3 regions of the Pseudoclavibacter sp. VKM Ac-2888 genome follow, and region 1 is predicted to be linked to each of the others. Evidence: predicted binding sites of a transcription regulator. Region 1 holds the regulator's gene; each other region holds the start of a gene.
What was found. Region 1 encodes HrcA, which represses chaperone genes, less so after heat shock. Its sites were predicted from a motif close to TTNGCACTCGNNNNNNNCGAGTGCNAA; they were not measured.
Positions count from the first base shown of each region.

Region 2: the regulator HrcA is predicted to act here: its motif matches at 4,086-4,112, upstream of groES (co-chaperone GroES).
Region 3: the regulator HrcA is predicted to act here: its motif matches at 6,074-6,100, upstream of ITJ61_RS13455 (Hsp20/alpha crystallin family protein).

Region 1 is NZ_JADKSM010000001.1:990,444-1,000,694, forward strand. Features, by position in the region: gene ITJ61_RS04775 (HIT domain-containing protein) at 1-178, opposite strand, end outside; gene ITJ61_RS04780 (16S rRNA (uracil(1498)-N(3))-methyltransferase) at 188-958, opposite strand; gene dnaJ (molecular chaperone DnaJ) at 960-2,045, opposite strand; gene hrcA (heat-inducible transcriptional repressor HrcA) at 2,134-3,165, opposite strand; gene ITJ61_RS20210 (DUF4870 domain-containing protein) at 3,319-3,882, shown strand; gene hemW (radical SAM family heme chaperone HemW) at 3,889-5,100, opposite strand; gene ITJ61_RS04805 (TIGR01777 family oxidoreductase) at 5,241-6,194, shown strand; gene ITJ61_RS04810 (hypothetical protein) at 6,213-6,674, opposite strand; gene dapB (4-hydroxy-tetrahydrodipicolinate reductase) at 6,671-7,408, opposite strand; gene ITJ61_RS04820 (histidine phosphatase family protein) at 7,481-8,080, opposite strand; gene ITJ61_RS04825 (M16 family metallopeptidase) at 8,080-9,429, opposite strand; gene ITJ61_RS04830 (polyribonucleotide nucleotidyltransferase) at 9,566-10,251, opposite strand, start outside.
Region 2 is NZ_JADKSM010000001.1:1,604,380-1,614,630, reverse strand. Features, by position in the region: gene ITJ61_RS07725 (hypothetical protein) at 1-214, shown strand, start outside; gene ITJ61_RS07720 (DUF4190 domain-containing protein) at 357-980, shown strand; gene ITJ61_RS07715 (DUF4190 domain-containing protein) at 1,137-1,955, shown strand; gene ITJ61_RS07710 (hypothetical protein) at 2,057-2,788, shown strand; gene ITJ61_RS07705 (THUMP-like domain-containing protein) at 2,819-4,009, opposite strand; gene groES (co-chaperone GroES) at 4,148-4,441, shown strand; gene rarD (EamA family transporter RarD) at 4,575-5,513, shown strand; gene guaB (IMP dehydrogenase) at 5,631-7,136, shown strand; gene ITJ61_RS07685 (GuaB3 family IMP dehydrogenase-related protein) at 7,218-8,342, shown strand; gene ITJ61_RS07680 (glycerol-3-phosphate dehydrogenase/oxidase) at 8,432-10,251, shown strand, end outside.
Region 3 is NZ_JADKSM010000001.1:2,840,746-2,850,996, reverse strand. Features, by position in the region: gene mmsA (multiple monosaccharide ABC transporter ATP-binding protein) at 1-1,135, opposite strand, end outside; gene chvE (multiple monosaccharide ABC transporter substrate-binding protein) at 1,298-2,419, opposite strand; gene xylA (xylose isomerase) at 2,641-3,834, shown strand; gene ITJ61_RS13460 (xylulokinase) at 3,991-5,430, shown strand; gene ITJ61_RS13455 (Hsp20/alpha crystallin family protein) at 5,570-5,983, opposite strand; gene ITJ61_RS13450 (DNA-3-methyladenine glycosylase family protein) at 6,180-7,112, opposite strand; gene ITJ61_RS13445 (rhodanese-related sulfurtransferase) at 7,174-8,106, shown strand; gene ITJ61_RS13440 (branched-chain amino acid ABC transporter permease) at 8,499-9,758, shown strand; gene ITJ61_RS13435 (branched-chain amino acid ABC transporter permease) at 9,769-10,251, shown strand, end outside.

The sequences.
Region 1 (10,251 bases):
CTGCCGCGAGCTGGGCGACGTTCGCGTACTCCTGGGTCTTGGGCACCACAAGAAGGTGCACGGGCGCCTTCGGGCTGATGTCCTTGAAGGCGATGATCCGCTCGGACTCGAACACGATGTCGGCTGGGATCTCGCGGTTGATGATGCGCGTGAAGATGGACGGCTCTGAACTCGACATGAGACCAGCCTACGACTCGGCACTCGCGCGGGACCGAGAGTCCCACGTGCCGCTCAGCGCCAGGATCGCCGCGATCGCGGCGGGAGCCGCACTCGAGGTTCGAAGAACGCCAGCGCCGAGGTGCACGCGCCTGGCGCCGGCAGCCTCGAAGGCCTCGAATTCGCTCTCGTCGATGCCGCCCTCTGGCCCGACGACGAGCGTCAGCCCGGAAGCGCCTGCCGGGACCTGCTCGACGAGGGCCTGGCGCAACGAGGTGTCGCCGAGCGGGTCGAGGACCAGCATCGGCGCGTGACCGGCGAGCGTTGCGACCTCACCCGTCGAGTGCAGCGGGGCCACATCCGGGACCCACGCGGCGAGGCTCTGCTTGCTGGCCTCCCTGGCGATGGATGCCCACCGCTCACGGCCCTTCTCGGCCTTCTGGTCCCAGCGGCTCACGCTGCGCTTCGCCTGCCACGGCACGAACGCCGCGGCTCCGAGCTCCGTCGCGACCTGCACGGCGAGGTCGTCTCGCCCGCCCTTCGCGAGTGCCTGGACAACCGTGACACGCGGAACCGACTGCGCCACTCGCCGCGCGGCGAGGACCGTGACGAGTGCGCGGTCGCGCTCAGTCAGAGCGAGCTCGCCGTCGACGACGAATCCGCGCCCGTCGCCGAGCTGCACACGTTCGCCCACTCGCATCCGCGCGACCGCCATGTGCTTGGCTTCCGCGCCGCGCACCTCGACGACGCCGCCGACGCGCAGCGCCTCGTCGAGGTCCTCAACGAGGTAGAGCCACGCCACGTCAGCGACCGAAACGGTCGCGGAGCTTCGAGAACATCCCCTGCTTCTCCCGCGCGAGGCGAGGGGCCTCGTGGCGATGACGGGCAGCGAACTCCTCGATCAGCTTGCGCGACCTGCCGTCGAGCTTCGCCGGGGTCACGACCTGGACGGCGATGTCGAGGTCGCCGCGATGCGTCGAGCGAAGCCGCGTGATGCCCCGACCTCGAACGGTCAGCACCTCACCCGACTGCACGCCCGCGGGGATCTGCAGGTCGACGTCGCCGTCGAGCGCACCGACCGTGGTCGAGGTACCCAGGATCGCGTCGGCCATCGACACCTCGACGACGCACTGGAGGTCATCGCCGTCTCGCGAGAAGACCTCGTGCGGGCGCACGCGGATCTCGAGGTAGAGGTCACCGTTCGCTCCCCCTGCTGGTCCGGCTTCGCCCCGACCGGGAAGGTGGATGCGCAGCCCGGAGTCCACACCGGACGGGATGTCGACCGGGATGCTCACGTTCGATCGGACGCGCCCCTGGCCGTGGCACGTGTCGCACGGGTGCTCGATGACCGTGCCGTAGCCGCGGCACTGCGCGCACGGCTGGTTCGTGACGACCATGCCGAGGATGGAGCGCACCTGTCGCTGCACGGACCCGGCCCCACCGCATGCCGAGCACGTCGTTGGCGAGGTCCCTGGCGCGCAGCAGGTGCCCTGGCAGTTCTCGCAGGCGATCGCCGTCGTGACCTCGAGGTCCCGGTGCGTGCCGAACATGACCTCGTCGAGGTCGAGTTCGACGCGCACGAGCGCGTCCTGGCCGCGTTCCGCGCGCGAGCGGGGTCCGCGGGAGCCCTGCTGGCCGAAGAAGGTCTCGAAGATGTCGCCGAAGCCACCGAAGGACTGCCCATCTGGGCCGCCCTGGTCGTACTGCCGGCGCCGCTCGGGGTCGATGAGCGTGTCGTAGGCGTGCGTGACGGACTTGAAGCGCTCCGCGGCATCTTCGGACGGGTTGACGTCCGGGTGCAGCTGGCGTGCCAGCTTGCGGTAGGCCTTCTTGATCTCGTCCTGGGACGCCTCACGGCTCACGCCGAGCACGTCGTAGTGGTCTGCCAAGAGTGGCGACTCCTTCTTTGCATCTGTGTGTGTCACGCCTGCGTTGTCAGGCGCCGGGTGCATCCGCCGAGTGATCTGGCGGTGTGGGTCAGTCGTCCGAGTGCTGCTCGTCGAGCACCCGTGACAGGTAACTCGCAACCACTCGAACGGCCTGGATATTCCTCGGGTAGTCCATTCTCGTCGGCCCGACGACGCCGAGACGCGCGTCGCTCCCGGAGCTGCGGTAGCCGCTCGTCAAGATAGCCGTCTCGCCGAGGCCCAGGTCGACGTTCTCCTGGCCGATGCTGACCGAGTAGGCCTCGGGGCTGGAGTGGAGCTCGTCGAGCAGCCGCAGGAGGACCACCTGCTCCTCGATGGCCTCGAGGACGGGCAGGATGCTCGAGGGGAAGTCACGTTCGGTCCGGGCGAGGTTCGCGGTGCCCGCCATGACGAGGCGCTCCTGGCGGTGCGCCAGGACGAGCTCGAGCAGGTTGGCGATGACGGGAGCGAAGAGCTCCGCGTCTCGCTCCCCCATGATGCCGCTGACATCCCTGAGCTCCGTGGAAGCGCGCGCGACCGTCTTCCCGACGAGGCGGCCGGCCAGCCGGTCCCGGAGCACATGCAGCTGCTCGACGCTCACCTCGGCACGCAGATGCCCGATGCGCTGCTCGACGCGGCCCGAGTCGGTGATGAGGACCGTGAGGACGCGCATGCTCGACAGCAGGACGAACTCGACGTGCTGGATGGCGGCGTTCGCGAGCGAGGGGTACTGTGCGATCGCGACGGAGTTGGTGAGCTGCGCCAGCAGTCGCACCGACCGTCCGAGCACCTCGTCGACGTCGTCGCTGCCCTCGATGAACGTCTCGATCGCCCGACGCTGCGCCCCGGAGAGCGGCCTGAACTCGGCGAGCCGGTCGACGAAGAGTCGGTAGCCCTTGTCGGTCGGGATGCGCCCGGAGGACGTGTGCGGGGCCACGATGAGCTCGGCGTCTTCGAGCTGTGCCATGTCGTTGCGGATGGTGGCCGCGGAGACGCCGAAATCGTGACGGTCTGCGATCGACTTGGAGCCCACCGGCTCACGACTCGTGACGTAGTCGGTGACGATGACGCGGAGCACCTGCATGCTTCTGTCTGAAACCACGATGCTCCTCCCTCGACGAGCTGCTGCGAGTCGGACTGGCACTCCGAACCTGAGACTGCCAATCCTACCGCTTTCCGCTCGCGCCACCAGCAGGATGCCAGGCCCTCGGAGGGCACGCGCAGTAGCGTGGGCGAAACCGACGAGAGGAACCCCGTGTCAGATCAGAACGCACCGACCCCGCCGCCAGGACACCAGGATCAGCCTCGGCAGCCGCCATACGACCGGCCGGGACCCTACGGGCAGGAGCCACCGTACGGGCAGCAGGCTCCCCACGGTCAGCAGGTCCCGTACGGACAGCAGGCTCCCTACGGGCACCCGCAGGGCGGGCAGTACCAGCAGTCGGGCCCGCAGAATGGGACAGAACCGCCCCTGACCCGAGACGGCGACCGCCTCGTCGGAACCTTCGATCACCTGCTCAACATCGTCGCCCCGGCAGTCGGGCCGCTCATCCTCTGGCTCGTCACACGGCGGAGAGGGCCTCTCGCCGACAGCGAGGGCCGCGAGGCGCTCAACTTCGGCATCACCGTTGCGATCGTGTACCTCGGCATCGGCGTCATCTCGCTGCTCTCGCTGATCGGCGGCCCACTGGCGCTGATCGTCCCGCTCCTCTACCCGCTGCTCTGGGTTGCCGTCGTCGTCTACGCCATTCTCGGTGCGGTCCAGGCGAACAAGGGTCTCCCCTACCGGTACCCGGTCACCTTCCGGTTCGTGAGCTGAGCCGGCTCAGGCGGCGATTCGGCGCACGATCGCGTCTGCCATGAGCCGCCCCCGGAGCGTCGGGACGAGCCTGCCCTTCAGCGCGGCCCTCCCGTCGACGAGCGACTCGGCGATGAGCTCGGCGACGACGCTGGAGTCGTCCAGCTCGGAGATCGCGAGGCCCTCCCGCAGACGCGAGCCGAGCATGATCCGCTCGAAGCGCTTCGTCTCCTCGTCGAGCACTTCGCGCCCCATGGCCGGGGTGATGCCCTCAGCAAGCCTCGATGCGTAGGCGCTCGGATGCTTGGCGTTCCACCAGCGCACACCACCCACGTGGCTGTGCGCGCCTGGCCCGAATCCCCACCAGTCCGCATCTCGCCAGTAGGAGAGGTTGTGGCGAGACGCGTGCTTGCCGTCGAGCGACCAGTTGCTGACCTCGTACCACTCGAACCCGGCCGCTGAGAGTCGCTCCTCTGCGAGCTCGTACATGTCGGCCTGCAGGTCGTCGTCCACAGCGGGCACCTCGCCGCGGCGGATCTGCCTGGCCAGCTTCGTGCCCTCCTCGATGATGAGCGCATACGCGCTCACGTGCAGCGGCTCCTGCGCCAGCGCCATGTCGAGCGATCGGCGCCAGTCGTCGATGGACTCGCCGGGAGTGCCGTAGATCAGGTCGAGGCTCGGCTCGAGCCCGACTCGCTTCGCTGCGGCGACCACGATAGGGATGCGTGCCGGATCGTGGGTGCGCTCGAGGACGCTGAGGACGTGCGGGACGGCGGACTGCATCCCGAAGCTGACTCGGGTCACTCCAGCAGCCCGGAGCTCGGCGAGCTCACGCTCGCCGACCGAGTCGGGGTTCGCCTCGACGGTGACCTCCGCGTCTGGGGCGAGGCCCCAGCGACTGCGCACTCCCTCGAGCATCGCCGCAAGGTCGCTGACGGGCAGGAGAGTCGGCGTTCCGCCACCGAAGAAGACGGTGGATACCTCGCGAGGGGCACCGCTCAGCACCCGCTCGGCGATCACCATCTCCTTCTCCACCTCGCCGGCATAGCTGGAACGCGAGACCCCTCCGAGTTCCTCCGCCGTGTAGGTGTTGAAGTCGCAGTAGCCGCATCGCACGCGGCAGAAGGGCACGTGGATGTAGACGCCGAAGTCTCGTGACTCGGCGCCGACCAGTGCCTGGCCGGGGAGCTCTCCGCTCGGCGGCACCGGCTCGCCGAGCGGCAGCGCGCTAGGCGCCAAGATGGCCGTTCGGCTGGGCCGTGTTCGGGGCGAGGTTCACGTGATGCACCCGCACAGCCTAGGCGCATTCAGGCGCGCGATCAGCCGAGCACGGCCCCGCGTTGCGCTCGCGCCCAACTGACACGACTACCTTCGAGGTCATGAGCACTCAGGCGACCTCCCCAAAGCACGTTCTCGTCTCCGGCGCATCCGGAATGATCGGCCACCGTCTCATCGAGGAACTGCACGCGCACGGCCACCGCGTCACGCGGCTCGTCAGGCGCGACCCGAAGGACGCCAGCGAGTTCCGGTGGAACCCCGCCCAGCGAACTCTGGACGCGAGGGTCCTCGACGGCGTGGATGCAGTCGTGAACCTCTCCGGGTCACCGCTCAGCAAGCTGCCGTGGACCTACAACGTGAAGAAGGAGATCCTTCGCTCCCGCGTCAACGCGACGCTCACGATCACCGGTGCTATGGCGGCCTCCTCCACGCCCCCGGCGCTCCTCATCAACGGTTCCGCGTCGGGCGCGTACGGCGACCGGCCGGGGCAGGTACTCGACGAGGACTCGGCACTGCCCGAGACCGACGAGTTCCTCCCGCGTGTCGTCGACCGCTGGGAGCGCGCGGCTCAGACAGCCCCGGAGGGCACCAGGGTCGTCCTCGCCCGCACCGGTCTCGTCCTGGGGCGCGGCGGTGTCCTGACCGTCCTGAAGACCCTGGCAAGCGTCGGGTTGCTCTCGCAGCTGGGTGACGGCACGCAGCACTGGCCGTGGGTGAGCCTGCGCGACGAAGTGCGCGCGCTCCGCTTCCTGCTCGAGTCCGACGACGCGCAGGGGCCCTACAACCTGGTCGGCCCCACACCCGCGACCGCCGACGAGATCCAGCAGCAGCTGGCCGACGAGCTCGGGCGCCCCTACAAGCTCAAGGCGCCATCGACGCTCATCGACCTCACCCTCCAGAAGGCGGGCCGTGAGCTGTTCCTCGCCGACCAGCAGATCCGCCCGAAGCGCCTGCTCGACGCGGGCTTCACCTTCAAGGATCGCACCGCGGGTCAGGCCGTCGAGCTGGCCCTCAAGTCGCCGGAGTTCGAGCCAGAGCCTGGCGCCGGGGTCTGACCCTTCGAGCCGGGCCGCTCACGCCCTGGCGCGAGCGGCCTTCTCGAGGCGGATGCCCTCGCGCAGAGAAGCCCTGGCTCGCTTTCGGTCCCCCGAGGCCGAGTACGCAAGACCGAGGCGCATCCACGTCCTCCAGTCTTCAGGAGCGGCCTCGACCTCGGACTTCCACCTCGGAAAGTCCTCGTCGGCCGCCTCACGGACGACGCGTCCGCTCGGTCGCTTGGGCAGGTCGTCCTCCGGCAGCTCGCCGGCGTCCGCCATACGTCCGAGCAGTCGTTCCGTCTGCATCCCGAAGAGCAGCTCACGGGCCACGAAGACGACCGCGAGGACCGGGAACACGATGAGTGCGGCACCCATCACCTTGGCGACGATATCGCCCGCGAACAGTGAGACCGCCATTCCCGAGACGAAGACGATGTAGAGCAGCAGGAGCAGGGTCACGGCGGCGACGCCGAGCTTCGTGGCCAGGTTGCTCTTCACGAGCGACCCGACAGTCCGTCGAGGCCGAGCACGCCGTCGAGCCCGACTGTCGTGCCCCGCGTCTCGACCGCATGCGTGATGGCGAGCTTGATGCCATGCACGTAGGCCTCCTGCGAGATCGTCTCGTGGCGAATCGTCAGCACTTCACCCTCTCCCCCGAAGATCACCTGCTGATCCGCCACGACTCCGCGCAACCGCAGACTGTGGATGGGCACGCCCGAGACGAGTTGCCCCCGAGCGTCCTGCTCGCTGCTCGGAGCGGAGAGTGGCCGTTCCCTCGAGGTCGCGATGCGCTCCGCGGTCCGTACAGCAGTCCCTGACGGCGAATCCACCTTCTTGTCATGGTGCGCTTCGACGATCTCGATCGATTCGAAGAAGCGCCCCGCGACGCTCGCAAGCGCGGTGCCGAGCACCGAGCCCAGAGAGAAGTTCGGGACGAAGACGACGGCACGCTCCGGAGGCACGAGGCCAGAGACGCCGGCGATCCGCTGCTCGTCCCAGCCGCTCGTGCCGACGACGACGTCGATGCCATGCTCGAGGGCGAAGGGAACCGCCGCCTCCGACGCCTCGAGCCGCGAGACGTCGATGAGCACGTCGGCGCCGAGCATCTCATCGAGTGAAGAAGAACTCGTCAGCCCCGCATGGAAGCGGAGCCCATCGGTCGTCTCGAGGATCCGTGTGATCAGTGTTCCCATGCGGCCAGAAGCGCCCAGCACGGCGACCTTTGTTTCCATGCCCACAAGCGTACGGCCATCGGCAGGCCGAGCAGACGACGCGGGAGGCTCCCGGCGGCAGGCCCGACAACCTCAGACGGCGATCGAGGTGCTGACTCCCGTGCGCAGTTCCGGCGTCAGGTGCGACAGGTCGTTGAAGAGCAGCAGCTCAGCCGGCTTCCTGGTCCGCACCCGGACCACCGTGAGACCGGTGTTCACCGAGTTGAGGCCGAGCCAGCGCCAGTCTGGGGCGTCGAGCACCCGGCGCACGAATTCGCCGATCACGAAGTTGTGGGTCACGAGCAGGGTGTGGCGGTCGTCGCGGCTCTTGCTGAAGAACGTGTCGTAGGCGTCGTTCATCTGCGCCATGCCGGCGTCGACGACCTCGTCACCGATGCCGCCGAAGAAGCTGTCGTACGTCGACGGCGCACCGTCCTGCCCCGTGGGGATGCAGTCGAACAGCAGCGTCGACTCGAGCGCGGCGGGACCGCTCGTGTACTGGTCGATCACCGCGCTCGTCTCGACAGCGCGATCCAGCGGCGACGTGTAGGACTCGCTGAGCGGGACGCCCGCGAGTCTGCGGCCGATCAGATGAGCCTGGGCCCGACCACGCTCCGACAGCGGGCCGTCGGTGATTCCGTGCTCGGCGTTCTCCTGCTCGCCATGCCTGACGAGGTAGAGGTAGTGCGACATCAGCGGCGCTCCAGTTCGGTCCTTGCTTCCGAGGAGAGCTTACCGACCGCAGACGCAACGAGCTCCCCACTGAACATGTCGGCCGCGACGGACTGCACCTCGTCGAGCGACACGGCTTCGACCCGCGAGAGCGCCGCCTCGAGGTCGTAGAAGCGACCCGTGTGGATCTCCGCGCGCCCGAGGCGAGACATGCGAGTGTCGGCGTCCTCGATCGCGAGAGCGGAGCCGCCGGCACTCGCGCTCTTCGCGTCGGCCAGCTCCGTCGCGGTGACCCCGTCCTGGACGAGCTTCTCCGCCTCCTGGCGCAGCACCCTGACCGTCTCCAGCACGTTGTCGGGAGCGCATCCCGCGTACATGCCCGTCACCCCCACATCGGAGTGGCTACCGCCGAACGAGTACACGGAGTAGGCGAGCCCGCGCTTCTCGCGGATCTCCTGGAAGAGGCGGGACGACATGCCACCACCGAAGATCCGATGCATGAGGCCGAATGCCTCCCTGCGCGGGTCGAGCTGCGTGATTCCCTGGCCACCGATGACCAGGGCCAGCTGCTCCAGCGGGCGCTCGATGGCCGAGAGCGGTCCTGTCGGCACCGCGGAGCCCGGCTCGAGCGTCGTGGCCCTGCGGGAGACGGGGACGGCGCGTGCGTCGAGGTCCCACCCGCCGGCTCGGAGGTTGCGCTCGAGCTGCTCGCGGACGACGTCGTGGTTGACGGCCCCCGCGATGGTCACGACGAGCTCCTCCGGACGGTAGTGCTGGCGGTACGAGCTCCACACGGCGTCGCGGTCAGCGGCCCTGATCGAGGCCGGCGTGCCGCCGATGGGCCTCGCGAGCGGATGCGCACCGAGGAGCGTCTCGTAGAACCGCTCCCAGACCACGTCGTTCGGGTCGTCGTCCGCCATCGCGAGCTCCTCGATGATGACGCCGCGCTCGATCTCGAACTCCGCGGCGTCGATCACACTCGAGGTGATCATGTCGCTCAGGACCTCGACGGCCATCGGGAGGTCGGCATCGCGGACCTTCGCGTGGTAGAGCGTGTGCTCCTTCGCGGTCTGCGCGTTCACCTCTCCACCGACGCGCTCGAAGGCCGCAGATACCTCGAAGGCGGACCGTGTCGGCGTGCCCTTGAAGAGCAGATGCTCGAGGAAGTGCGTGGAACCGTACTCATGCGGGAGCTCGTCCCGGGAGCCGACCGGCACCCACAGGCCGATGCTGGTGCTCGCCGCGCCGACGACTTCCTCGGTCAGGAGGCGCACCCCGCTCGGCAGCACCGAACGTCGGAAGAGACCGCCGTTCGACACTCGTGCTTCGATCTCGGGAAGGTCAAGTGGCAGTTCAATGGCATCGCGCATAACCAGTCAAGCCTAGAGCGTGTTGACCGTCCCGGCGTCAGCCGCGAGACAACTCCCAGCGGCTCGAGACCTCGCGAGACGCCAAAGGGCCCCGCGCACGGATGCGCGGGGCCCTTCAGAGCAGAGGTGGGCTGAGCTACTCAGCGCCTGCCTCGAGAGCGACGCCCTCTTCAGCAGCTGCCTCCTCGAGCACGGGTGCGAGCGACAGCTTGCCGCGGTCGTCGACCTTCGTGATCTCGACGAGGATCTTCTGGCCGACGCCGAGCACGTCTTCGACGTTCTCGACGCGCTTGCCACCGGCGAGCTTGCGCACCTCGGAGATGTGCAGCAGGCCGTCCTTGCCCGGGAGCAGGGAGACGAAGGCACCGAAGGATGCGATCTTGACGACCGTTCCCAGGTACTGCTCGCCGACCTCAGGGTTCGTCGGGTTCGCGATGGCGTTGACCGCTGCACGAGCGGCCTCGGCGGACGGACCGTCGACAGCGCCGATGTACACGGTGCCGTCGTCCTCGATGGAGATGTCGGCTCCGGTGTCGTCCTGGATCTGGTTGATGACCTTGCCCTTTGGCCCGATCACCTCGCCGATCTTGTCGATCGGAACGCGGACCGAGATGATGCGCGGTGCCGTGGCAGCGAGCTCGTCCGGCGTGTCGATGACGGCGTTGATGGCCTTGTCGAGGATCTGGATGCGAGCATCGCGAGCCTGCGTCAGGGCGCCATCGAGAACCGACGTCGGGATTCCGTCGAGCTTCGTGTCCAGCTGGATCGCCGTGACGAACTCCGCGGTACCGGCGACCTTGAAGTCCATGTCGCCGAGCGCGT
Region 2 (10,251 bases), 610 kb from region 1:
GCTGCTCTCGCTTGCCGCGGCGGTCCTGGCCCTCGCGCTCTCCGCATCCGTGACCCCCTCGCCGCTCTGGCCCCTGTACCTCGGGGCGAGTCTCGGCGCGGTCGCACTCCTGCTCGCGGTGCTGGGGCGGCGCCACCGCGGTTGGGTGCTCGCGCTCGTGCTCGCTGTGGCGGCGGTCGCGGGCTGTATTGGCTTCGCCTTCGTCGTCGCCTGAGTCCGCGCTCCAGCAACCGCCGTGCCCCGCGAGGTTGGAAGTCATCCTGCGGGATGACGAGGCCGAGGCCATGGGGATGACGTGCCGTTGAGCAGGTCGCCGTAACGTTGGAGCATCTCATCACCTCTCGAAAGGAGCGGACATGACCTGGTCGACACCAGATGGCCCCGTCGAGCGGATACCGGCCCCGAACGTCGCCGCGCAGCCCGTCGGCGAGCCGTGGGAAGCGCGAGGCGACACCCCCGGGGCCGGCAACGGGAACGGCTCCGGTCACGACTCGGGCTACCGGCAGGATCCGGGCTACGGGCAGGGTTTCGGCTACGGCCAGGATTCGGGCTACGGCCAGGACGCCGGCTACGGCCACACCGCGCCGAGCGACAGCTGGGGCCCTGGCGGCAACGCGGCGCAGGCGGCCCCCTCGCAGCACCTCGCCTATCCGGTGACGCCCTACGTCCAGGCGCCGTACACGGCACCTCGACCGGCCGGTGCCGGGACGCTGACCTTGAGCGTCGTGGCCCTGTGTCTGAGCGGAGGGTCGTTCTTCGTCTCGCTGATCCCCATCCTCCAGTTCGTCTGGTGGATGGTCGGGATCGCTGGCATCGTGTGCGGCTTCATCGCGCTGCGTCGCGAGCCGCGCGGACGGGCGCTCGCCATCACCGCCATCGTGCTCGGCTTCATCTCGGTCTTCGGGCTCCTGCTCCTGCTTGTCCTCGCCCTCCTCTTCTTCGGGGGAATCGGACTGCTCGGAGGCCTCAGCTCTTACTGAGCGTGGTCTTTCCTGAACCTTGTGTGACGGTTCCCAGTCAAACCCTGGGAACCTAGGACATGGGCGTGCGCCACTGAAGGCGTCGCCGCTTGCTCCACGCACGTGAACACCAGCCTCAACCGCCGCGAAATCGGCTGAACCGGAAGGAGCTCCGCAATGAGCGACAGCAACGCAACCCCAGGTGACAAGCCACGGCTCCCGGAGGACGACAGCACACCTCCCCAGTACGAGGCACCGGCCGCCTACACGCCGCCTGCTGAGTCGGTCGACTACTCCGCCCCGGCAGCCACCGGCACCGACTACACGCCGCCCTCCGTCTCGGGCACCGACGCTTCGACCCCGGCCGCGCCGTACTCCGACTCCTCCGCACCCTCAGCGTCGGGCAGCGGGTACACGCCGTCGGCCGCGCCTGGCTCTGGCTCCGACTACTCGGCGCCTTCGGCATCCGGCACCGACTACTCAGCTCCCTCGTCATCCGGCAGTGGCTCCACGCCGCCCGCAGCATCCGGTTCGGTGAGCTACACGCCGCCGAGCGAGCCAGCCGCGGCACCGGGCGCAGCTCCCTACGGTCAGGCTCCATCCGCGAGCCAGGCTCCCGCCGGCGCAGCTCCGGCATACGGCGCTCCGCAGTCGCAGGGGCAGCCGCAGGGCTATGGGGCGCCGCAGGGATACGCGACGCCCGGTTACCCGGCGCAGTCCGCTGCTCCCAAGCGCACGCTCAGCATCGTCGCGCTTTCCCTCGGCGGTGCGGGTATCCTGCTCACCTTCGTCACGGCGTTCCTCGGGCTTCCCCTCGGTATCGCAGGTCTGGTCTGCGCCATCATGGCCAAGTCGCGGGAGCCGCAGGCCGGCCCGCTGCGCGTCTGGGGCCTCTGGGTCTCGATCGCAGCCATCGTGCTGTCGGTGATCGTGGCGATCATCGGCATCGTCGTCGCCGCCATGTTCATCGGCGACATGTCGTCCTACGGATACTGACCACCCGCTGCAAGAACTGGCAGGAGTGCGGGTGGATGCATCCGCCCGCACTCTAAGCTTGTTCAGCACCTGCAGCCTTGTCGACGACTGAGAAGGACACCATGTCTGACCCGAACGGCCCCCAGTACCCGCAGCAGCCCCACCAGAACGGCCAGTCGCAGACCGGCCAGCCCCCTTTCGGCGCGCAGCAGCCCGGCCAGGGCCAGTACGGCCAGGGGTCGTACGGGCAGTCTCAGCCGCAGTACGGGCAGCAGAACGATCAGCAGTACGGCCAGCAGCAGCCCGGGTATGGCCCGGCTGACGGCGGTTACGGCCAGCAGCAGCCTGGGTACTCTGGCTATGGCGCTCAGCAGCCGTCCGGTCAGCAGCAGGCTCCGGCGCAGCAGGGCTATGGCCAGCCGCAGCAGAACCAGTACGGGCAGCCGCAGTACGGCGCCCCGCAACAGGATCAGTTCGGGCAGCCCCAGTACGGCGCCTCGCAGCAGGGGCAGTTCGGGCAGCCGCAGCACGGTGCTCCGCAGCAGGGGCAGTTCGGGCAGCAGCCCGGCCAGCAGTTCGGCGTGCAGGGATACGGCCAGCAGCCGAAGGCTCCTGCGCCGGTGCTCGGGATCATCGGCGTGGCGCTCGGCGCGCTCTCGCTGCTCCTCCTCCTGCTTCCCGGGTGGGCGTACATCGTGGCCCTGGTGCTCGGTCTCGGCGCCGTCGGGCTCGGAATCGCCGGGCTTCGCGCCCCGAAGGGCCTCGGACGCACCCTTGCCGTCGTGGGCCTCGTGGCGGGTGGCCTCGCGGTCCTGCTCGCCATCGTGACGCTGGTCGTGGTGCTGGTCGTCTAGGCACGAGACGCGCCGACGGCTCGGCTGGCCTCAGCTGAGCCGATCGGCGAGGATGGCGACGCGCTTGTCGCCGATCCTCGTGAGGATGAGCACCGCGGACGCGTCTCCCTTGAGCGAGAGCTTCCGCCTGAACTCCGCAGGGTCGATGTCGACCCCCCGTTTCTTGATCTCGAGCACGCCGATGCCTCGCTTCCGCAGCTCGCCCTTGAGCGACGATGCATGCAGGGGCAGCACCTCTCGGACCGAGAACGCGCTCGCGAACGGCGTCGGCGTGAAGTGCTCGCCGGTCATCCACGCGATGCTCTCTGAGATCATCGACGCTTCGAGCGACCGTGCGAGGTCGCCGATGAGGCGGGCGCGGATGATCGCCGCGTCCGGCTCGTAGAGCACGGCGCCCAGCGCAGCGACGTCCGCGTCCCGGACGTCCTCGCCGGTCGTCAGCTCGGCGGTGCCATGCCTGCTGATCACGAGAGCCGAGCGGCGGATGCCCGCCCTCGCCGTGCCGTGCATCCATACCGTCGCCTCGACGAGGTCGCCGTTGGAGGACACCCACTGCGTCTCCGCGTCCTCCGGGAGGTACGCGTGGTCGATCCCCGGTCCCAGCTTGATGCCCGTCGGGCGCTCGCGGCCTGCGGCGAAGACGAAGTCGAGGGATGGGCTCCAATCCGCCGGATCGAAGTGGCGTGCCGTGCTCCCGCCGTTTGTTGTCCTGCGGGCCGGGTCGAACCAGAGCGCATCGAAGGCATCCAGGTCCACCTCCTCGGCGCGCTCGTGCCTGACCTGCGCGTTCGGAAACGGGGCCAGGTTGTGGGCCGCGATAGCAGCCGTGACCTCGTCGACGTCGAACGCGGTGACCTCGAGGCCGAGCGATGCGAAAGCCATGGAGTCCGCGCCGATCCCGCAGCCGAGGTCGGCCACGCTCACGGCGCCGGCCTGCCTGAACCGGTTCGCGTGGTGCGCCGCGACTTGCAGACGCGTCGCCTGCTGCAGGCCAGCGTCGGTGAAGAGCATCCGCTCGGCGAACGGGCCGAACTTGGCGGATGCTCGCCGCCGGAGCTTCGCCTGCGTGACGACGGCGGCGACGACGTCCGCGGACCCTCCTGCCGCGCGCAGCCTCGTCACGAGGGCGAGCGCGTCTCCCGCCGACTCGACGGGCGGCGCGTCGTCGAGCAGGGTCATCGCCTCCGGTGTGAGGAGGGCCAGGAGTTCGTCGCGTTGCACCAGCACTACGCTACCGGCGTACGCCACGAGACGTCGCCGCGTTGCAGTCGTCGCCGCCTGGCCCCTACACTCTGAGTTAGCACTCTCATGGGGAGGGTGCTAATTCTGAACTTCCTATCGCTGAGAAAGAGGTCAACCGTGTCGGTGAACATTCAGCCGCTCGAGGATCGCATCGTCATCAAGCAGGTCGAAGCCGAGCAGACCACGGCTTCGGGTCTTGTGATTCCGGACACCGCCAAGGAGAAGCCCCAGGAGGGCGAAGTCGTCGCAGTCGGCCCCGGCCGCATCGATGACAACGGAAACCGCGTGCCGCTCGACCTCGTGGTCGGCGACAAGGTCATCTACTCCAAGTACGGCGGAACCGAGGTCAAGTACGGCGGCGAGGAGCTCCTTGTGCTCTCCGCTCGCGACATCCTCGCGAAGATCGTCTAGTCTCCTGACCTTCTGAGGCCGAGCCGGTTCGGGCGGTCTCATCTGCAGGAGCAGCATCGCGCATGGCGCCCACCCCTCGGGGTCGGGCGCCATTCGTGTTCCAGGGGCCCGACGTCGGGCGTACGATCTCGAGGTGACGGAATCTCCTCGGTCCGGCCTCTGGCTGGCGTTCAGCGCGTACGCGCTCTGGGGCTTCATGCCCCTCTACGTCGTGGCGACCGCTCCCACGACGCCCGTGGAGCTCATCGCGTGGCGCATCATCCTGAGCGTCGTGTTCTGCCTGCTCGGCGTGCTCGTCATGCGGGCCTGGCGTCCGTTCCGGGAGCTCATCTCGAAGAAGCGGGTCGTGCTCGGCCTCGGCATCGCCGGGGTCCTGGTGTCGGCGAACTGGCTGTTCTACGTGCAGGCGGTCGCGACAGGCCACACTCTCGACGCCGCGCTCGGCTACTTCCTCAACCCGATCGTGTCCGTCGCGCTCGGGCTGGTCTTCCTCCGCGAGAAGCTCAGGCCCCTGCAGTGGGTCGCCGTCGGGCTCTCTCTCCTCGCCGTGCTCGTGATCTCGCTCGGCTACGGCCGCATCCCGTGGCTCGGCCTGGGCGTCGCCATGACCTTCGGGCTGTATGGGCTCGTGAAGAAGCGGGTGGGGGTCCAGGCGGATGCGCTCTCCGGACTGGCGGTCGAGACGACGCTCATCATGCCCATCGGCGCGATCTGCCTGCTCTGGACGGTGCTCTTCGGGGGCGGCATCACCTTCGGCTCCGTGTCGGCGGTCAACACGGGCGTCCTGCTCTTCGCGGGCGTCGTCACGAGCGTGCCGCTTCTGCTGTTCGCGGCGGCCGCCAGGAGGCTGCGCCTCATCGAGCTCGGACTCATGCAGTACATCGCGCCGATCCTGCAGTTCGTGCTCGCCGTGGCGGTCTTCTCGGAGCCCATGCCGCTCGAGCGCTGGATCGGGTTCGCGATCGTCTGGGTCGCCCTCATCCTCTTCACGATCGACCTCGTGCGCACGGCTAGACTTGGCGCCAAGATTCCCTCGGTCGCGGACGAACTCGGTCCACCGACACGAGGCTGATGAGCTGAGGGTCCCGGGAATGCGTCCGGGGTCCTCGCTGTTCCATCACCACTGAGCTGTTTCCCGATGCACGAGGATGCCGCCGAACGGCGCATCCCAGATACCTCCTGGAGCGTAATGACCGAGTCGGACCCCTTTGGCTTCACCGGATTGACCTACGACGATGTGCTGCTGCTTCCCGGGCACACCGACGTCATCCCGTCTGAGGTCGACACGACGACACGGCTGACGCGCGGCATCACCCTGCGCGTCCCGCTCGTCTCGGCGGCGATGGACACGGTCACGGAGGCCCGCATGGCGATCGCCATGGCGCGCCAGGGTGGCATGGGCATCCTGCACCGCAACCTGTCGATCGACGACCAGGTCGAGATGGTCGATCGCGTGAAGCGCTCCGAGTCCGGCATGGTGACGAATCCGGTGACGACGACTCCCAACGCGACGGTCGCGGAGGTCGATGAGATCTGCGGGCAGTACCGCGTCTCCGGCCTGCCGGTCGTCGACGAGGAGACGGGCAAGCTCGTCGGCATCATCTCCAACCGGGACATGCGCTTCGTTCCCGAGTCGGAGAAGCGCACGACCCGCGTGCACGAGGTCATGACGGGCGAGGGCCTCGTGACCGGTCCCGTCGGGATCTCCGGTGACGACGCCTACAAGCTCCTCGGCAAGCACCGCATCGAGAAGCTGCCGCTCATCGACGACGAGGGCAAGCTCGCCGGCCTCATCACGGTGAAGGACTTCGACAAGAGCGACAAGTACCCGAACGCGACGAAGGACGACGCCGGGCGCCTGCGCGTGGGCGCGGCGATCGGCTTCTTCGGCGACGGCTGGGAGCGCGCGGAGCGCCTCGTGGCTGCCGGTGTCGACGTACTCGTCGTCGACACGGCGAACGGCCAGTCGGCCGGCGTGCTCGACATGATCCGCCGCCTCAAGAGCGACCCGGTCATGGGCCACGTGCAGGTCGTCGGCGGCAACGTCGCGACCCGCGAGGGCGCTCAGGCGCTCGTGGATGCGGGTGCCGACGCCGTCAAGGTCGGCGTCGGTCCTGGCTCCATCTGCACGACGCGCATCGTCGCGGGAGTCGGCGTCCCCCAGATCACGGCCGTCTACGAGGCGTCGCTCGCCGCGACCCCGGCTGGCGTGCCGGTCATCGCGGACGGCGGCCTGCAGTACTCGGGCGAGATCGCGAAGGCGCTCGTCGCCGGCGCATCCGCAGTCATGGTCGGATCGCTGCTCGCGGGCACCGACGAGTCGCCGGGCGACCTCATCTTCGTCAACGGCAAGCAGTTCAAGAGCTACCGCGGCATGGGATCTCTCGGCGCCCTGCAGTCGCGCGGCGAGCGCACCTCGTACTCGAAGGACCGCTACTTCCAGGCGGACGTGCCGAGCGATGACGAGCTCATCGCCGAGGGGATCGAGGGCAAGGTCGCGTACCGCGGCTCGATCCGCCAGTCGGTGTTCCAGCTCACAGGCGGCCTGCGCCAGTCGATGTTCTACGTCGGCGCTCGCACCGTCGCGGAGCTCAAGGAGAAGGGCCGCTTCGTGCGGATCACTCCGGCAGGGCTGAAGGAGTCCCACCCGCACGATGTGCAGATGGTCTCGGAAGCCCCCAACTACCGTCGCTAGCAGCCTGATCGGCGCGGCGGGTCGGGGTCTCCCCGCCGCCGCGCCGCAGCAGCGAGCACCGCGGAGGGCTAGGCTAGGCAGGTGACTGAGATCGAGATCGGCCGCGCAAAGCGAGCCCGCCGCGTGTACTCCTTCGACGATGTGGCCATCGTGCCATCGCGGCGAACCCGTGACCCGGAGGACGTGTCCATCACGTGGAAGATCGACGCATTCACGTTCGATATCCCGCTCATCGCAGCCCCTATGGACTCGGTGATGTCGCCCGAGACCGCGATCGGCTTCGGCAAGCTCGGCGGCCTCGGCGTGCTCGACCTCGAGGGCCTGTGGACTCGCTACGACGACCCGGCCCCGCTGCTCGCGCAGATCGCTGATCTGCCGGCGAAGCAGGCGACGGCCAAGCTGCAGGAGATCTACCGGGAGCCGGTCAAGGGCACGCTCATCAAGGAGCGCCTGCAGCAGATCCGCGAGGCCGGAGTGCCGGCCGCCGGCGCACTCTCCCCGCAGCGCACGCAGCAGTTCATGGACGATGTGCTCGAGGCAGGCACCGACCTGTTCGTCATCCGCGGCACGACCGTCTCCGCAGAGCACGTGTCTCGCAACCAGGAGCCGCTCAACCTCAAGCAGTTCATCTACGAGCTCGACGTTCCCGTCATCGTCGGCGGTGCGGCGACCTACACGGCAGCGCTGCACCTCATGCGCACCGGTGCCGCTGGAGTGCTCGTCGGCTTCGGCGGGGGAGCGGCCTCGACCACCCGTCGGGTGCTCGGCATCCACGCACCCATGGCGACGGCCATCGCCGACGTCGCTGGCGCGCGCCGCGACTACCTCGACGAGTCCGGCGGACGCTACGTGCACGTCATCGCCGACGGCGGCATCGGCACCTCCGGCGACCTCGTGAAGGCCATCGCATCAGGCGCGGACGCCGTCATGATCGGTGCCGCGCTCGCGCGTGCCACCGACGCTCCGGGTCGCGGCTGGCACTGGGGTGCCGAGGCACGCCACGAGAAGCTCCCGCGCGGCAACCGCGTGCAGGTCGGCCAGGTCGCGCCCATGGCGGAGATCGTCGCCGGCCCCGCCGAGAGCGCCGACGGCATCTCGAACCTCACCGGCGCGCTCCGCCACTCGATGGCGACGACCGGCTACTCGGGGCTCAAAGAGTTCCAGCGAGCCGAGATGGTCGTCGCGCCCTACACGCCGACCGCCTGATCAGGACGACTGAGCCGCCTGACGGCTTGGCCGAAGGTTGAGCGTCCAGACTTCCCCCACAAGCAGCAACTGAGAACGAGGAGCAGGTTATGGCGAACAGCGTCTCTCGAAGCGACAAGCTCGGCCCCCAGGAACGCGCGGCGGCTATCGAGTCCCTCAAGACCAAGAACCTCGACGTGCTCGTCGTCGGTGGCGGCGTGGTCGGCGCAGGTGCGGCGCTCGACGCCGTCACGCGCGGCCTGAGCGTCGGCATGGTCGAGGCGCGGGACTTCGCGTCCGGCACGTCCAGCCGCTCGTCGAAGCTCATCCACGGTGGCATCCGCTACCTCGAGCAGATGGACTTCGGGCTCGTGCGCGAGGCGCTGCTCGAGCGCGGCCTGCTGCTGCAGCGCCTCGCGCCGCACCTGGTCAAGCCCATCCGCTTCCTCTACCCGCTGAAGAACCCGCTCGAGCGGTTCTACATCGGGGCCGGGATGCTCATGTACGACCTCTTCGCGAAGACCGGCGAGGTGCGTCCCGGCGTGCCGATGCACCGCCACTACACCCGCGGCCAGGTCGCGAAGATGTCGCCTGGGCTCTCCAAGAACGCCTTCTCCGGCGGTCTCACGTACTACGACGCCGGCGTCGACGACGCTCGCTTCGTCGCCGTTCTCGCCCGCACCGCGTCGTTCTACGGGGCGCACGTCGCTCCGCGAGTGCGCGTCGAGGGCTTCCTGAAGGTCGGACAGCGCGTCGTCGGCGCGCAGGTCGTCGACCTCGAGACCGGCGAGCGGTTCGAGATCCGCGCCAAGCAGGTCGTCAATGCGACCGGCGTGTGGACCGATGACACGAACAAGATGGTCGGCGAGCGCGCGTCGTTCCGCGTCCGCGCGTCCAAGGGCGTGCACCTCGTCGTCCCACGCGACCGGTTCCAGTCCGCGTCAGGCCTCCTGCTGCGCACGGAGAAGAGCGTGCTCTTCGTCATCCCGAACGGCCGTCACTGGATCATCGGCACGACCGACACCGACTGGAAGCTCGACAAGGCGCACCCGGCAGCGACGGCCGCCGATATCGACTACATCCTCGAGCACGTCAACGAGGTCCTCGCGGTGAAGCTCACGCGTGCCGATGTCGAGGGCGTGTACGCCGGGCTCCGCCCGCTGCTCTCCGGCGAGTCGGAGGAGACGTCGAAGCTCTCGCGCGAGCACATGGTGGCGCACTCGGTGCCGGGCCTCGTGCTCATCGCCGGCGGCAAGTACACGACCTACCGCATCATGGCGCAGGACGCCATCGACGCCGCGGCCGACGCCCTCGACGGCAAGATCCCCGCCTCCACGACGAAGGACATCCCGCTGCTCGGCGCCGTCGGCTACAAGGCCGCCTGGAACCGCCGCGGCAAGATCGCCCGCGCCTTCGGCCTCCACCGCGTGCGCATCGAGCACCTCCTCAACCGCTACGGAACCCTGACGGACGAGATCCTCGACCTCATCCGCCAGAACCCGCAGCTGGCCGAGCCGATGCCGGGTGCCGACGACTACCTGCAGGCGGAGATCACGTACGCCGCGACGCACGAGGGTGCCCTGCACCTCGACGACGTGCTCGCGCGACGCACGCGCATCTCGATCGAGGCGTGGGACCGCGGCATCTCGGCCGCGCCCGTCGCCGCGCGGCTCATGGCGGAAGCTCTCGGCTGGGACGAGGAGCGCACGCAGCGCGAGATCGACACCTACGTCGAGCGCGTCGCAGCGGAGCTCGCGAGCCAGGAGCAGCCCGACGACGAGTCGGCGGACCGCATCCGCCTCGAGGCGCCTGACATCGACTCCGTGCTGGGTCACGCCGGCGACAACACGCCGTTCGGCACGGCCCCGTCGCTGCCGATGATCGAGGTCGACGAGACCGTCGACGTCGAGGCGGCAACCGTCAAGGCGGA
Region 3 (10,251 bases), 1.9 Mb from region 1:
CGTTCTCCTTGATGCCGTCGACGATGCCCCAACGGGCGACCTTCTTCGCGGCGGCCGCGGAGATGTTGGCCTGAATGTCGCCGATGAGGTTGAGGCCAAGGTGCTTTCGATCCTCGGTGGTGTACGCCAGGCCGTTCTTGATGGACTCGTTGATCGTCTTCGTGGAGATCAGCTGACCCGACTTGTACACCTCCCCGGAGATGTTCGTGCCGTAGCTGCGGCCGAAGATGCTCATGGCGAGCTCCGTGCGGCCTGCGCCCATGAGGCCGGCAAAGCCGATGATCTCGCCGGCGCGCACGTGGAACGACACGTCGTCGACGACCTTGCGACTCGGGTCGGCCGGGTGGTGCACCGTCCAGTTCTCGACGCGCAGCTTCTCCTCCCCGATGACCGCCTCGCGGGGCGGGAACATAGAGGAGAGCTCGCGGCCGACCATGGCGCGGATGATCCGACCCTCGGTCGCATCCGGCTCGGTCATGTCGATCGAGTCGATCGTCGCCCCGTCGCGGATGATCGTGACGCGGTCTGCGATGCGCCGGATCTCCTTGAGCTTGTGGGAGATGATGATCGACGTGATGCCCTGCTCGCGCAGCTGCTCGATGAGGCCGAGCAGGTGCGCGGAGTCTTCGTCGTTGAGGGCAGCGGTCGGCTCATCGAGGATGAGCAGCTTCACGTCCTTCGACAGCGCCTTGGCGATCTCCACGAGCTGCTGCTTGCCGACGCCGATCTCGCGGATGACGGTTGCGGGGTTCTCGTTGAGGCCGACCCGCTTGAGCAGCTCCGCCGCACGGCGGTTGGTCTCGTCCCAGTCGATGACGCCGAAGCGCTGGATCTCGTTGCCGAGGAAGATGTTCTCCGCGATCGACAGGTAGGGACTGAGGGCGAGCTCCTGGTGGATGATGACGATGCCGTCTTGCTCGCTGTCGTTGATGGTCTTGTACCGCACCTCGCGGCCATCGAACTCGATGGTCCCCTCGAAGGTGCCGTGGGGGTAGACGCCGCTCAGGACCTTCATGAGCGTCGACTTGCCCGCGCCGTTCTCGCCGCAGATGCCGTGCACCTCGCCGCGACGGACTTCGATGTCGACGCCCGCGAGGGCTCGCACACCGCTGAATTCCTTCACGATGTTCGACATCTTCAGGATTGTGTCGTCTTGCACCATTGCTCCGTCTCACTTTCCGAGCGTCACCGCTCGGCACTGCTGCGCCTCGAGGGCGCGAGCTGCAACAGAAGCGCGCTCGGGCTGGTGTGGGGGCACAGCCAGCCCGAGCGCGTTCAGTGTGGTGTCGGTGACTCGTTAGAGTCCGACGTCCGATGCCTGGAGGAAGCCACTGTCGATGAGCTTCTCCTGCACGGTGTCCTTCGTGACGACCTCGGGGTCGAGGAGGTACGAGGGGACGACCTTGACGCCGTTGTCGTAGCTCTCGGTGTCGTTGACGTCGACCTCGGTGCCCGCCTTGAGCGACTCGACCATGGCGAAGACCTGGTCGCCGAGGAGGCGGGTGTCCTTCCAGACCGTCATCGACTGCTTGTCGGCGAGGATGTTCGTGACCGATGCCTTGTCAGCGTCCTGCCCCGTGAGGATGGGCCACTCGGAGCCGGGCGTGTAGCCGGCGGAGACGAGCGCCTCCGCGATGCCCTGGGCGAGGCTGTCGTTCGGCGAGAGGACGACGTCGACCTTCTTGTCGGCGTAGTTCGAGGCGAGACGGGTCTCCATCTCGTCCTGAGCGCCGGCGCTCTCCCAGCCCTGGATGCCGACCGAGGCCCAGTCGTCGTTCGATGCCGGCGACTTGCCGGAGCCGACGACGAGCTTGCCTTCGTCGATGTACGGCTTGAGGACGTCCCAGGCTCCGGAGAAGAAGAACTTGGCGTTGTTGTCGTCCGGGCTGCCGGCGAAGGGCTCGAGGTAGAACGGGCCGGGCTGGTTCTCGAGGTCCAGGCTGTCGACGATGTACTCGCCCTGGAGCTTGCCCACCGCGTAGTTGTCGAACGTCGCGTAGTAGTCGACGTTCTCCGTGTCGTTGATGAGGCGGTCGTAGGCGATGATCGTGACGCCTTCGTCAGCCGCATCCTGCAGCACCGGTGCGAGCACCGAGCCGTCGATGGCGGCGACGACGAGCACGTCGACTCCGGATGCGATCTGGTTCTGGATCTGCGAGATCTGCGTGTCCGGGTCGTTCTCGGCGTACTGCAGGTCGGTCGTGAAGCCGGCCTCGTCGAGCTTGCTCTGGAGCTGCGCTCCGTCGTTGATCCAGCGCTCGAGCTCGCGGGTGGGCATCGAGATGCCAACGCTCTCGACCTCGACTGCTGCTCCTGCTTCGCCGGTTGCTGCTGGGTCTGCTGGCGCGTCGCATGCGGTGAGACCGAGTGCGAGGCCTCCAACGACTGCGAGACCGAGCAACTTCTTCGTTGCTGACATGACGGTCATTTCCTCTCTGAAATGTGTTGCCCTAAGTTGTCGCGCCAAACATATACCCACTTGGGTCAGGTTGTGCAACCCCGTGTCAGATTCGTGACAAAACTGGCCCCAGGCGCCATCCGAACCCCGTCTCATCCGGAACTCGTGGTGGAAGTGACACAACGAAGTGCTATATGTTGCTCTCTGGAACTTATCAACGACGATACCTAGAACGGACTCCCATGTCTCTGACTCCCACCCCCGCAGACAAGTTCTCATTCGGTCTGTGGACCGTCGGCTACAACGGGACCGACCCGTTCGGCGGCCCGACGCGCGCCGACCTCGACGTCGTGCACGTCGTCGAGAAGCTCGCAGAAGCCGGCGCTTACGGCCTCACCTTCCACGACGACGACCTCTTCCCGTTCGGCTCGAGTGACGAGGTCCGCGACTCGCAGATCTCCCGCCTCCGTGGCGCACTGGATGCGACCGGGCTCGTGGTTCCCATGGTCACGACGAACCTCTTCTCCGCTCCCGTGTTCAAGGACGGCGGCTTCACCTCCAACGACCGCGACGTGCGCCGCTTCGCGCTGCGCAAGGTCCTCCGCAACCTCGACCTCGCCGCGTCGCTCGGCGCCGAGACGTTCGTCATGTGGGGCGGCCGCGAGGGTGCGGAGTACGACTCCGCGAAGGACATCCGCCAGGCCCTCGAGCGCTACCGCGAGGCCGTCAACCTCCTCGGCGACTACGTCACCGACAAGGGCTACAACATCCGCTTCGCGATCGAGCCGAAGCCGAACGAGCCCCGCGGCGACATCCTGCTCCCCACGGTCGGCCACGCACTCGCCTTCATCGAGACCCTCGAGCGCCCGGAGCTCGTCGGCGTGAACCCCGAGGTCGGGCACGAGCAGATGGCCGGCCTCAACTTCGCGGCAGGCATCGCGCAGGCCCTCTACCAGGGCAAGCTCTTCCACATCGACCTCAACGGCCAGCGCGGCATCAAGTACGACCAGGACCTCGTGTTCGGCCACGGCGACCTGCAGAACGCGTTCGCGCTCGTCGACCTGCTCGAGAACGGCGGCCCCAACGGCGGTCAGACCTACACGGGCCCCCGCCACTTCGACTACAAGCCCTCGCGCACCGAGGACGAGACGGGCGTCTGGGAGTCGGCGGCAGCGAACATGCGCACCTACCTTCTCCTCAAGGAGCGCGCGGCGGCCTTCCGCGCCGACCCCGAGGTGCAGGAGGCTCTCGCAGCTTCCCGCGTCGACGAGCTCTCCACGAACACGCTCGGCGAGGGCGAGACCTACGACGACTTCCTCGCCGACCGCTCCGCCTTCGAGGACTTCGACGCCGACGCGTACTTCAACGGCAAGGGCTTCGGCTTCGTGCGCCTGCAGCAGCTCGCGCTCGAGCACCTCATGGGCGCACGCGGCTAGCACACGCCCCAACGACCGACGGGCTCCCCCGTCCCCCCGCGCAGAGCTGCGGCGGATGCACTCACCACGCGCGTGCATCCGCCCCAGCTCTGTCGTGCATGCTCGACCAGCGCCTGAACCTCAACACCGCACTCGCCCTATAGAAAGCAGACCACCATGCTCGTCGCCGGCTTCGACTCGAGTACGCAGAGCTGCAAGCTCGTCATCCGCGATGCGGAGACGGGTGCGCTCGTCCGCCAGGGGCGCGCAGCTCACCTCCCCGGCACGGAGATCGACCCGGCGAACTGGTGGGCTGCCGTCCAGGGCGCGACCGAGGCCGCCGGCGGGCTCGACGATGTGGCGGCGATCTCCGTCGCCGGCCAGCAGCACGGCATGGTCGCCCTCGACGCCGACGGCCGCGTCGTCCGCGACGCCCTCCTCTGGAACGACACCCGCAGCGCAGGCGCAGCACGAGACCTCATCGCCGAGTTCGGCCAGGATGCGCTCGTCGAGCGCACGGGACTCGTGCCCGTCGCCTCGTTCACGATCACGAAGCTGCGCTGGCTGCGGGATGCGGAACCCGAGAACGCGGCGCGCGTCGCGGCCGTCGCCCTCCCCCACGACTGGCTCACGTGGCGCCTCCTCGGCTACGGCCCAGCAGGCGAGAGCCCCCTCGGCCCGGACCTGACGAAGCTCACGACCGACCGCTCCGACGCGTCGGGGACCGGCTACTGGTCGCCGTTCACGCTCGACTACGACCGCGAGCTGCTCATCGCGGCGCTCGGCCACGACGCCATCCTGCCCCGTGTGCTCGGACCGGACGAGGTCGCTGGGAAGACACCGGCCGGCGCACTCGTCGCCGCGGGCGCCGGCGACAACGCTGGTGCGGCGCTCGGTCTCAACGCGCGTCCGGGCGACGTCGTCGTCTCGATCGGCACCTCAGGCACCGTCTTCTCCGTCGCCGACCGACCGGTGGTCGACCCCCGCGGTGGGCTGGCCGGGTTCGCGGACGCGACGGGAGCGTTCCTTCCCCTGTCCGCGACGCTCAACGCCGCTCGCGTCATCGACACGACCGCCGAGGTCCTCGGCGTCGACCACGAGGAGTTCGGTCGGCTCGCCGCATCGGCACCCGTCGGCTCTGGTGGTCTCGCGTTCGTGCCGTACCTCGACGGCGAGCGCACCCCCGACCTGCCGGATGCGACCGCGTCGCTCCTCGGCATGACCCGCGGATCGTTCACCCGCGAGAACCTCGCCAGGGCCGCAGTCGAGGGCATGCTCGGCAGCCTCGCGCAGGCACTCGACGCCCACCGTGCGCTCGGCGTCGAGGCGAAGCGAGTCATGCTCATCGGCGGCGCCGCGCTGAGCGAGGGCGTCCGCGCCGTCGCGCCGACGCTCTTCGACGTGCCCGTCGAGATCCCGGCACCCGGTGAGTACGTCGCCGACGGTGCAGCCCGCCAGGCTGCCTGGGTGGCGACCGGGACACGTCCGGACTGGCCCGTCGAGACCATCGCTCGCCTCGAGCCCGCCCCCGACGCGGCACTCCGCACCCGCTACGCTGCGGCCGCGAAGCTCGCCCGCGAGACCGAAGAGGCAGGAACGGGACTCCACGCCGCCTGACGCGAACGAAGGCGCGAGCGCGAGTCGAGGACGAGCGCAGACCCACAGACCTACCGACGCAGTGAGGGGCAGCGCCCGTCGGCGCTGCCCCTCACTGCGTCACAGAGGTCACATCACGAAGCGGTGATCACCGGGCCGCTCAGGCCTGGATGGTCTCGACCTTCGTGCCGCTCTCGACCTCGATCTTGCGCGGCTTCGCGCGCTCGCTGACCGGCACGGTCACGGTCAGCACGCCGTGCTCGTAGCTCGCCGCGATGCGCTCGGTGTCGAGCCCCTGGCCGAGCGTGAACTGGCGGAGGTAGCTGCCGCCGTTGCGCTCACGGACGAGCCACTTGGCGCCCTCGGCGTTGACCGTGCTGCGCTCGGCGCGGATCGTCAGCTGCTGGCCGTCGAGGTCGACGTCGATCGAGCTCGGGTCGATGCCGGGCAGGTCGGCGGTGAGGATGTAGTGGTCGGCCTCGCGGTAGAGGTCGATGGGCATCGAACGCGGGCTGTTCGGTGCTCCCTGGAAAAGTCGTTCCATCTCCTGGAACGGATCGAAGACGCGTGCCATGTCGTTTTCCCTTCCTTGTACGCACGCTCGTCAGCGCGAGACGGTGCGGTGAACTTGAGTCGACTGGTGTCAACTTCCTTGAGCAGAAAATTAGCACTCTGCCCCATCGAGTGCCAGAAAGTTTGCTGAAAACCCCGTCAGCCGTGGGCGAACGCCTCTCGAAAAGGTCAGCGCACGTCGACGCCGGGCGCAGAGCTCAGTGGGAGCGGTGGTCTTGCACGGTCAAACGGGGGCCGTGCTTCGGGCGCGGGTTGCCCGCGAGCTTGATGAGCCGCACGACCCGCTCGCGGTGTCCGCGCCACGGCTCGAGCAGCTCCCGCATGCCGTCGTCGTCGACGTCGCAGCCCGCGAGCGCCCACCCGACCATGTTGGGGATGTGGTAATCGCTGAAGCTCGGGGCATCAGGGTCGCCATGCGAGCGCTGCACGGTCTCGTTGGCCGTCCACACGCCGACCCCCACGATCGAGCGAAGACGACGGAGCGGCTCCTCCGACCCCGTCGGCAGGCCGCTCGTGCGCTCGAGTGCCGACGCGACCGTCGCCGAGCGGATCACCGTGCCGGACCGCGAGTAGTCGACGCCGGCCCGGTGCCAGTCCCAGCTCGGGATGCGCCGCCACTGCTCCGGCGTGAGCGGCAGGCGCAGGTGCCGCGGCACGAGACCGGCCGGCCCTGGCGCCGCGTCGGCGTGGTCGCGGTGCAGGATGTCCCAAGCGCGATGCGCCTCGAGGCCCGTGATCTTCTGCTCGATGATCGCCGCGCTCAGCGCCTCGAACACCGCGCCCGACTTCGGGAGCCGCAGCCCCTCGTTCCGTCGCCGCACATCCGCCAGCTCCGGCAGGGCGTCGAGACGGAGCTCGCTCCAGTCGTCGTCGCGGCCCAGCAGCGTGGGAGCCTCGTCGACCGCGATCTCAGCGGCCGCACCCCACGACACGACCCGCACCCCCTCCCGGGCCTGGCGGAACACCGTGGTCGCGCCTCCCGCCAGCGTGTGGGACGTGCGCCACACGTCCCGCGACACCGGATGCACCCAGCACGTCGGATCTCGCCTGCCCCGCATGAGGGGAGACAGGGTCTGCTGCACATCGACCGGTGACGCCGGCCGATAGAGCGACATGACCCGATCTGGCATGCGGCAAGGGTACGCAGACCCACGGACATTCGGCGTGAGCCCCTCACCTAAAATCGTCCTCATGGCTGTCCCCAAGATCGTGCTCTACTACGCCTTCGCGCCCCTCGCCGACCCGGAGGCGATCCGCCTCTGGCAGCGCGACCTCGCGGCGTCCCTGGGGCTGCGTGGGCGCATCCTGATCTCCAAGGACGGCATCAACGGCACCCTCGGCGGCGAGCTGAACGCGCTCAAGCGCTACGTGCGCACCACCCGGGAGTACGCGGCCTTCAAGGACGCCGACTACAAGTGGTCGGAGGGCACCGGCCTCGACGAGCAGGGACAGAGCCTCGACTTCCCACGCCTCAGCGTCAAGGTGCGCGACGAGATCGTCAGCTTCGGGGCGCCGGGCGAGCTCGAGGTCGACGAGCACGGCGTCAAGGGCGGCGGGACCCACCTCGCACCCGACGAGCTGCACGCACTCGTCGAATCGCGCGACGAGATCGTCTTCTTCGATGGCCGCAACGCGATCGAGGCGCAGATCGGCCGCTTCGAGGGCGCCATCGTTCCGGAGACCGGAACCACCCGCGACTTCATCGCCGAGCTCGAATCGGGCAAGTACGACGACCTCAAGTCGAAGCCCGTCGTCACCTACTGCACGGGTGGCGTGCGCTGCGAGGTCCTCTCAGCGCTCATGCTCAAGCGCGGCTTCAACGAGGTGTACCAGCTCGACGGCGGCATCGTCCGATACGCGGAGCAGTTCGGCAACGAGGGGCTCTGGAAGGGCTCCCTCGCGGTCTTCGACGCTCGCGAGCACCTCGAGTTCGGCCCCGACACCGACGTCCTCGGCCGCTGCCGCGAATGCGAGAGGCCCACGCACCGCACCCAGAACTGCAGCGACCCCTCCTGCAGGGAACGCTTCGTCGCCTGTGCGGACTGCGGCGAGCGCGCACTCCACTGTCCCGAGCACACGCCCGCGGGCCTCAGTGCCGCGGCGGGGGCACCATCCGGTCGGTGACACGCCGGAGACGAAAGACATCTTCACAAATCGGAGATCTTGGATGTGGCGGCACACTGTGCCGTGCTGAGGCACCACAATTGTGGTGACGTAGAACAAAATTGCGCGCTGAGGCTCCTGGCTGCGAGCAGAGCCTCTTCCGCACGGCTATCGTGTGTAGCGGCAGTGAAACATTGCCGATACAAACCATCCGTAGATTCGCAGAGTGGCGAATCCTCGCTTGCAGAAATAGCAGTTCCAGAATCTCGTTCAGTCGTCGTGCCCAGCCCGACTCGCACTGGAGGTACTCCGTGCCCCTTCTCCCCAGTCCGCTCACGCCAGCCGGTTCGCGCTCAGCGACCGCCCGGCGTTCCCGGCTCACCCGAACCCACCGAATGCTCGCAGCACTTGCGATGTCGCTCTTTGCGTTCCTCGGCGTCTTCGCGATGGCCGGCCCCGCGAACGCGGCAGCCGACCCCGTCGATGAGGAGTCGCCGTACTCGATCAGCGGCATCCTCAACTACGAGGGAGAACCCGTCGCGGGCGTCTCGCTCACCGTCGACGGCGACGGCTACTCCGAGACGGTGGAGTCGGGTGAAGACGGCCGCTGGCGCGTGCCCGTCCCAGGCCCAGGCAACTACACGGTCACGCTCGACACGGAGACCCTGCCAGACGGCATCGACCTGCGGAACGAGGACGGCGCCACCGCAGAGGTCACCGAGGACGAATGGTCGACGACCAACGTCGGACGCCTCTTCGCACTCGGAGAGGACACGAGGCAGAGCAGCAACTTCGGCTCGCAGCTCATCGAGCGCCTCGTCGCCGGCCTCAACTTCGGCCTCCTCATCGCGCTCGGCGCGATCGGCATCACCCTCATCTTCGGCACCACCGGGCTGAACAACTTCTCCCACGGCGAGCTCGTCACCTTCGGCGGACTCATGGCCTGGCTCTTCGCCGTCGTCATGGGGCTCAACATCTTCGTCGCCATCATCGTCGTCGTGATCCTCGGCGCCGCCTTCGGCTGGCTCCAGGATGCGACCCTCTGGAAGCCGCTCCGCAAGCGCGGCGTGCGCCTCGTCCCGGCGATGATCGTGAGCATCGGCCTCGGCCTCGCACTCCGCTACCTCTACCAGTTCTTCTTCGGCGGGGCGATCCTCCCGATGAGCTCGGTGGGCCTCAGCGGAGCCGTGGAGTTCGGCCCCGTGCGCATCACGACGGGCTCGCTCCTCAGCATGGGCATCTCGATCGTCACGCTCCTCCTCGTGGCCCTGTTCCTGACGCGCACCCGCGTCGGCAAAGCCACCAGGGCCGTGTCCGACAACCCGTCGCTCGCAAGCGCATCCGGCATCAACGTCGACCGCATCATCCGCATCGTGTGGACCACGGCAGGTGGCCTCGCCGCCCTCGCCGGCGTCATGCTCGCCCTCTACCGCCAATCCTCATGGGACATGGGCTTCCAGGTGCTCCTGCTGATGTTCGCCGCCGTCACCCTCGGTGGCCTCGGCTCCGCCTACGGCGCCCTCGTCGGCTCGCTCGTCGTCGGCATCTTCGTCGAGCTCTCGACCCTCTTCATCCCCGCCGACCTCAAGTACGCGGCGGCGCTCCTCATCCTCATCCTGGTCCTGCTCGTCAGGCCCCAGGGCATTCTCGGCCGCCGCGAGCGAGTCGGCTAGGAGACGAACCATGGACTGGTCAAACATCCTGAGCAACGCCATCGGCGAGCTCCTCAGCCCCACCACCGCTGCCTACGCGCTCGCCGCGATCGGCCTCGGCATCCACTTCGGCTACACCGGCCTCCTCAACTTCGGCCAGGCCGCGTACATGCTGCTCGGCGCGTACGCGTTCGCGATCCCGACGATCAGCCTCGGCTGGCCCATCTGGGCCGCCGTGCTGTGCGTCATCGTCGTCTCGATCGTCTTCTCGTTCATCCTCGGCGTCCCGACGCTGCGGCTGCGCGCCGACTACCTGGCCATCGTCACGATCGCCTCCGCAGAGATCCTGCGGTACATCGTGACGACGACCGGCCTCACCCCCGTGACGGGTGCGGCCAACGGCCTGAACGGCTTCAAGGGCACCTTCGCGGCCATCAACCCGATCCCCGACGGCACCTACGGCTTCGGTCCCTTCACCTACAACGCCTACGACTGGTGGACCCGCATCGTCGGC